DNA from 3 places in the Brevibacillus sp. MER 51 genome. Region 3 is predicted to be linked to each of the others. Evidence: riboswitches for the same ligand, from Rfam matches in the RefSeq annotation. Region 3 holds a riboswitch; each other region holds the start of a gene.
What was found. Region 3 has a riboswitch for S-adenosylmethionine ahead of mtnK (S-methyl-5-thioribose kinase). Riboswitches for the same ligand answer to the same signal wherever they lie in the genome.
Positions count from the first base shown of each region.

Region 1: linked by a shared signal. The riboswitch ahead of M3630_RS21095 (sugar ABC transporter substrate-binding protein) and the one ahead of mtnK (S-methyl-5-thioribose kinase) in region 3 are both predicted to bind S-adenosylmethionine.
Region 2: linked by a shared signal. The riboswitch ahead of M3630_RS11575 (pyridoxal phosphate-dependent aminotransferase) and the one ahead of mtnK (S-methyl-5-thioribose kinase) in region 3 are both predicted to bind S-adenosylmethionine.

Region 1 is NZ_JAMAUS010000010.1:158,963-161,165, forward strand. It holds gene M3630_RS21090 (ATP-binding protein) at 1-613, opposite strand, end outside; SAM riboswitch class I at 815-934, shown strand; gene M3630_RS21095 (sugar ABC transporter substrate-binding protein) at 1,318-2,203, shown strand, end outside.
Region 2 is NZ_JAMAUS010000004.1:401,582-403,784, forward strand. It holds gene M3630_RS11570 (MFS transporter) at 1-909, shown strand, start outside; SAM riboswitch class I at 970-1,084, shown strand; gene M3630_RS11575 (pyridoxal phosphate-dependent aminotransferase) at 1,168-2,203, shown strand, end outside.
Region 3 is NZ_JAMAUS010000008.1:172,155-174,357, reverse strand. It holds gene mtnK (S-methyl-5-thioribose kinase) at 1-1,209, opposite strand, end outside; SAM riboswitch class I at 1,343-1,488, opposite strand; gene M3630_RS18360 (anti-sigma factor) at 1,585-2,203, opposite strand, start outside.

The sequences.
Region 1 (2,203 bases), on a different contig from region 3:
CAACATGGCTCATCGTCTGGATTTTTTCGTTTTGCGCGTGGCGGATAAACAGCTCCTTATCCGAAACGCATTTGCTGAAAAGCGACATTAATAACCAGAGGCCGAAAAAGTTTTGAATAGGAATCACTATGGTGTAGTAAACGAGGTGTTGAGTTACATAGGTGGGAAAAAAGTAATAGGTAGTCCCTAAAGCAACCGCAGAAAAAATCGCACTCGTCATAAAAAGATACAGTGTTTTCCGATAACTGGCTTTGTAGTGTCGATACAAAAAGAGTGATATGACAAAATTGACTGTAAGGATCAGCAGGGCAACCCATGTTCCTTCGCCACCGAGGTAGTACCGATAAACCAAGGCTTCAATCAGAAGGAGCAAGGCAATCTCGACTCCGCCATAAACCAGTCCGAAAAGAATGATGACATGTCGGATATCAAAAAACATGCCATTCGTGACACTCGGGGCGAAGGTCATCGCGAGAAACATGCAGGCTGAGCTGGTGATGACAATAAAGGAACGGCTGTAGTTCCTCATTTTGTCACGGTAATAAATGTTGAAAAACACAAACGGGATAATGGCGAAACACCATTGAAGAATGACTTCTTTTAATAGACTCATGTAGCATCCCCATCGCAAATATTTGCTAGGCTTGTATCAATCTACGATAATTCGACAAGACACAACAAAATCCCTCTTGATGTTACAGAAGAAACTGGAATATTTATCAAGAAAGTTGTTTCGTAAACCTAGTTGACAGATAGGTAATTGCCAGATTATATTCTGTATATACTTATACAAACGTTTTGAAAATAGAAACAACTCTTATCAAGAGAAGGCTGAGGGAATGGCCCTATGAAGCCCGGCAACCTAGCACGAGAGAATGCGTTCTTTCGAGCCAAGGTGCTAACTCCAACAGGTAGAATACCTGACAGATAAGAGGCGAGAATCTTGTCGATTTTTGTCCTCTTTCTCTGTGAAAGAGGATTTTTTGCGTAGCTGTCGCGGGGAAGAAGCGCATTTCCAGTCTACGCTTCGGCCTCCGCCCCGCTGTGAGTGAAGACTGTCCGCTTCGGAAGAAATAGCGGGAGCGCTTCAAACCTGAAAACGCGAATGCGTTTTTGTATGTAATAAAAGCTGAAATTCCCCGCTATTTCTTCCTACGCTGAGATGGGCTCCAGAGGCGCTTGGACTGGAAATGCGCTTCTTCTACGAAGTTTCTTTCCTTTTTGAAAGTGAAATCAAAAGAAGCTTCGATCGAATGAGGGGAAACAAAATTTTTAATTTTGTTATGTGTTTTAAAAAGAAAAAGGGGGAACATCTCAATGAAAAAGAAACTCGGTCTGATCACATCACTTGTTTTGGCAGCATCTGTTCTTGTGACGGCATGCGGCAGCGGGGCAACAACGGGAACCGGCAGCACAAACGGCAGTGCTTCGGGAGAGAAGGCGAAGAGAATCGCATTGATCATGCGTCAGAACGTAGGAACGTTTTCTGCACAATACATCAATGGCGTGAAGACAGAGGTGGAGAAAAACGGCGGCGAGTTGACCGTTTTCAATGCAGATACCGATCTGGCAAAAATGGCGTCCAATCTCGATGCGGCTGTGAACCAAAAGTTCGACGGCATTCTGATTGATCATGGTACGGCGGAAGCGTTGCAGCAGGGCACGCAAAAGGCTGTGGATAAAAAAATCCCGGTCGTTCTGTTTGATACAGACATCAACATTCCGGGTGTGCCAGTTGTGGCGCAGGATGACAACAAGTTGGCAGAGCTGAGCCTGGAGAAGCTGGCGGCAGATACAAACGGCAAAGGCAATATTGTGAAAATTTGGGTAGCTGGCTTTGCGCCTATGGAAAAGCGCCAAGTGACCTATGAAGCTTTCCAGAAGAAATATCCGGATTTGAAAGAGATTGCGGCATTCGGTTCTGCTACCAACAATACGGCCCTCGATACACAAACGCAGATGGAAGCGATCTTGAAAAAGTATCCGAACAAAGGTGACATCACAGCGGTATGGGCGGCATGGGATGAATTTGCCAAAGGGGCGACACGCGCCATCCAGCAAGCAGGCCGTACGGAAATCAAAGTATACTCCATCGATTTGAGCGATGAGGATCTGCAAATGATCCAGGCGGAAAACTCTCCGTGGGCAGCGACGGCAGCAGTAGACCCATCCAATATCGGACGCATCCATGCCCAAACCGTGT
Region 2 (2,203 bases), on a different contig from region 3:
TCTCCTGTGATGAATGCATTGGCCGTCGTTTTATGGCCGGACGGAGGACGTAAAGGAATCAATCTGATTTATGTCTCCCTCAATGTGGGGGTAGCTGCCGGGTCTGCGTTGGGCGGCTTCTTGGCAAGTGTATCGTTTGCCTGGACGTTTTTCGGTAATGCCATCTCTCAAGTGATCGTCCTCGCGATGTTCATGCTCATTTTGCCGCGTCAGCTAAAAATGGTGGAACAACAACGCGGAAACGCGACGACTGGACAAAGCATGCCTGAGCAAGTAGCTGGTGATGTGCCGCGACAACCACAACAAGAGACAAAGGTGGTATGGGGCGCATTGCTGCTATTATGCGGGGGACTATTAATTAGCTGGATTGTCTATGTCCAATGGACGACGGTGCTGTCGACCTATATGCAAACCCTGGGCATTTCCCTCCGTCAATACAGTCTGTTGTGGACGCTGAACGGCGGTTTGATCCTGTTTGGTCAGCCATTGATTGCGTGGGTCATTCGACGCTTTGCTCGTACGCTAAAAGCACAAATGCTCTTGGGCGCTTATATTTTTGCCTTGTCGATGTTGATTTTGTCTCAGTCAACGGTTTATGCAGGCTTTGTGGCAGGCATGTTCATCATGACGCTGGGCGAAATGCTCGTGTGGCCAGCGGTGCCGGCAGTAGCTGCACAATTTACGCCTGAGGGACGAGAAGGCTTTATCCAAGGGCTGATTGCAGGGACTGGATCGGCTGGGCGGATGCTCGGTCCACTGCTTGGCGCATTCATTTTCCAATCCATTCACGCGCAGGGACTATTGTTCGTGATGGCAGGCTTGTGTTTGTTGTCTGTCGCCTTCTTTGCCTTCCACAGCTCTTTTCAGAAAAGAAGGCATCAAATGCCGGTACAGAACCAAGCATCTTGACACGGTTTACGTGCTCAAGTAGTATGATATAGACGAAAAAACAGTATATTCCGTGTGTTTGACTTATTCAGAGAGGTGGAGGGACTGGCCCTATGAAGCCCGGCAGCGGATCTGTTCCATGTGATGGACAGATGCTGTGCCAATTCCAGCAGGATTTTTTCCTGACAGATAAGGACGTGACCAAGCTGATCTCCCCCTTTTTCTGTATGGAAAAAGGGGGTTTTACTGTATTGGGCCCAAGAAAGGAATGGAACAAAGATGCGCATTCAACCCTCCGATATGATTGATCGACTCCCTACCCAGTTTTTTGCGACCCTGGTGGCAAAAGTAAACAAGGTCATTGCGCAAGGCCACGACGTCATTAACCTGGGGCAGGGCAATCCGGATTTGCCGACACCGCCGCACATTATTGAAGAATTACAGGTGCAAGCGGCACAACCACTCCATCACAAATATCCGCCTTTTCAGGGACGCGTGGAACTGAAGCAGGCAGTGGCTCATTGGTATAAGCAAGAATTTGATGTGGACCTCGATCCAGAGGAAGAAGTAGCGATTTTGTTCGGTAGCAAAACCGGACTCGTAGAGATTTGCCAAGTCCTCATGAACGCAGGCGATGTTGCACTAGTTCCAGACCCAGGCTATCCGGATTATTGGTCGGGGGTTGCGGTCGTAGGCGGACGGATGGCCATGATGCCGTTGAAGGCGGAAAACGATTTCTTGCCAGACTACAGCCAGCTCTCCCAAGCTGATTTGGATCGAGCGAAACTGATGTTTCTCAACTATCCGAACAATCCGACAGCAGTCAACGCACCACTTGAGTTTTATGAAGAAACTATTCGTTTTGCCCGAAAACATGAAATCGTCGTCTGCCACGACTTCGCTTACGGGGCGATTAGCTATGACGGGAAAAAGCCGGTCAGCTTCATGCAGGTTCCGGGTGCAAAAGAAGTGGGCGTAGAATTTTATACCTTGTCCAAAACGTACAACATGGCAGGCTGGCGTGTGGGTGCCATGGTAGGAAATCGCGAGCTGGTTCGTCTGATTAACCTCATTCAGGACCATTACTTCGTCAGCCTATTCGGAGCGGTACAGATGGCAGCAGCCAAAGCGATGACGGATTCGCAGCAGTGCGTCCGCGATCTCGTCGCTGTCTACGAAAGCCGCCGTAATGCCTTGTACTCCAATCTGCATCGGATTGGCTGGCAGGCGCCACCATCTCAAGGTTCGTTTTTTGCTTGGCTTCCTGTTCCAAGCGGCTTCACATCCGTGGAGTTCTCTGACCTGCTTTTGGAAA
Region 3 (2,203 bases):
ATAGTAACGTTCGGTCACAGTGCGTACGATGTCCGTGATATCTGTCGATTCGTCGATGCCGCCGCGACCGAGAATCAACGCTTCTCCTATCGAGAGCGCCAGACGTTCTGCTTCTGCGCGAGTCTGGTCGTCTTCAATGGCATTCAGGTCTGCTACGCCTGCCAAGCCGATGACACGACGCAAGATTTTGCAGCCTGCATAGCCTGCTGTATCCTGAATCAAGCGCTTCACGTAGCTTTGCCACAGTCCTTCGACATGAGCGCTGCGCTCTTTGGCGTGCTTGTGCCAGAGTTGAACGAATTGCGAAACGAATTCATTCCAGACATCCTCGACCGTTTCCAGTAAGTATTCGCGGTACGCTTCCCGTTCTCCTTGATCTTTTTGCAAACCGTGCTGGCCTGCGTAGTTGAGCAGCAGATTGGCAATAACCGCCCCGATGTCAAAACCGATTGGGCCGTAGTAAGCGAACTCTGGATCGATTGCTTTCAAGCTGTTTTCCGTGATGAAAATACTTCCGGTATGCAAGTCGCCATGCAGCAGCGCTTCCGAGCGCGTAAGGAAATCGTATTTCAGCTTGGCGATTTCCAGCTTCAGCGGCCGGTTGTTCCAGATCGCCTCGACTTCGCGGCGAATCAACGGATTGAAATCGTTGGTAGGCGCATTTTCATATGGATCGGTAAAGACGAGATCTTCTGTGATTTTGCATAATTCTGGATTTATGAATGTTCCGACTAGCGCTTTTTTATCGTACGGATGCGCGCCCAGATCGGATGTGAAGAACAAGGTTTGCGCGAGAAAACGGCCAATTTGCTTCGCGAATAGTGGGTACCGCTTTCCTTCGATCAAACCTTTGCGCATGATGATGTGGTCCCCGACGTTTTCCATGACAGTCAACGCAAGCTCCCCGTCGAAATGATACACCTGCGGCACCAGGTCTGGAACGTATTTGTGCTGAATGCGGAGTGCCTCGCTCTCGATGCGAGCCCGATCAATCGTAAGCGGCCAAGATTCTCCCACGACGCGGGCAAAAGGCAGTGCTTGCTTGACAATGACGCTCTTACCGGTTGCCGGCTCCTGAATGTCAAAAACCAGATTGAGGTTACCATCCCCGATTTCACGGCTGGTCAGCTCTGCTCCTTCGCTAAAAAGATCCGGTATTGCTTTTACGTACTCCACTGCTTCCTGTTCAGACAATGCGCGATATGCCATGATTTCAAAACTCCCCTCTACGTATTTTTCCTCTATCTCTACTTGTTTTGTTTGTGTCATGAGAGCAAAAAAGACCTCTTTTCCCGAAGAAAAGAGGTCGCTGTCGTCACGTGTAAGAACCGTGTTGATGTCCCCCTTATCTTCCAGACCACTTTTGTTTCTGCAGGAATTAGCACCGTGCATGTCGCCTGTCAATCAGTCGCTTCCTCGCGTCTGAATGGCGTCATGTCGGTTGCCGGGTATCATCGGGCCAGTCCCTCCACCTTCTCTGGATAAGGTATCCAAAACGTATTCGGTTTTTGATTTAGTTTGAATCATACAACCAACGCTTCCACGATGTCAACACCCTTTTGTGCAAAAATTCGCACCTTGCTATCAATAGCTGGATTGTGTTCCCGATGCCGCAGGGCGATCCCAATTCCACCAGTCTACTTTGCCCAATAACGCTGCTGTTATCGACTTTTCGGCCTTGAGCTTCAACAGTTCTTTCGTAGGTCCAGTGAGGACGGCGCCGTAGATTCGCACTCCGTTTTGCTGCATGTAGTTGTATCGTTCGGCTATCTGAAGGTCGCTACGAAATAGCAAAGATCCGCCGACATCGCGAGCCAGATCTTCTTGCTCAGATAAGTACTTCATCTCTTCCAAGTAGGCGGCCATTCTCCTGTCCCCTTCCCCGTTTACCCGAATGGGCGCATCTCCGTAATCCAGTTCATGCTGCGCAAATCCCCACACGTACCCGGGACCGAGAAATCGATTTGCCCCATCGTCTTCTGCTTGCTTTCGCTCCACCCCTGTGTCTACCGCAAACCAAACCGTATCTTGTCCCGAAGAGGTGACATGGCGGGAAACCAATTCATAGTACTCCTCGTACGTCAGGAAGTGATCGAAGGAAATCGCGAGCTGAGAAACGGTCCCCTCAGGTAGCTTCTCCATCGTTGTCCAGGCAGGTACAGTGCGAGATTCCGTATCCCCCATTTCCCCGTCTGTCGGATAA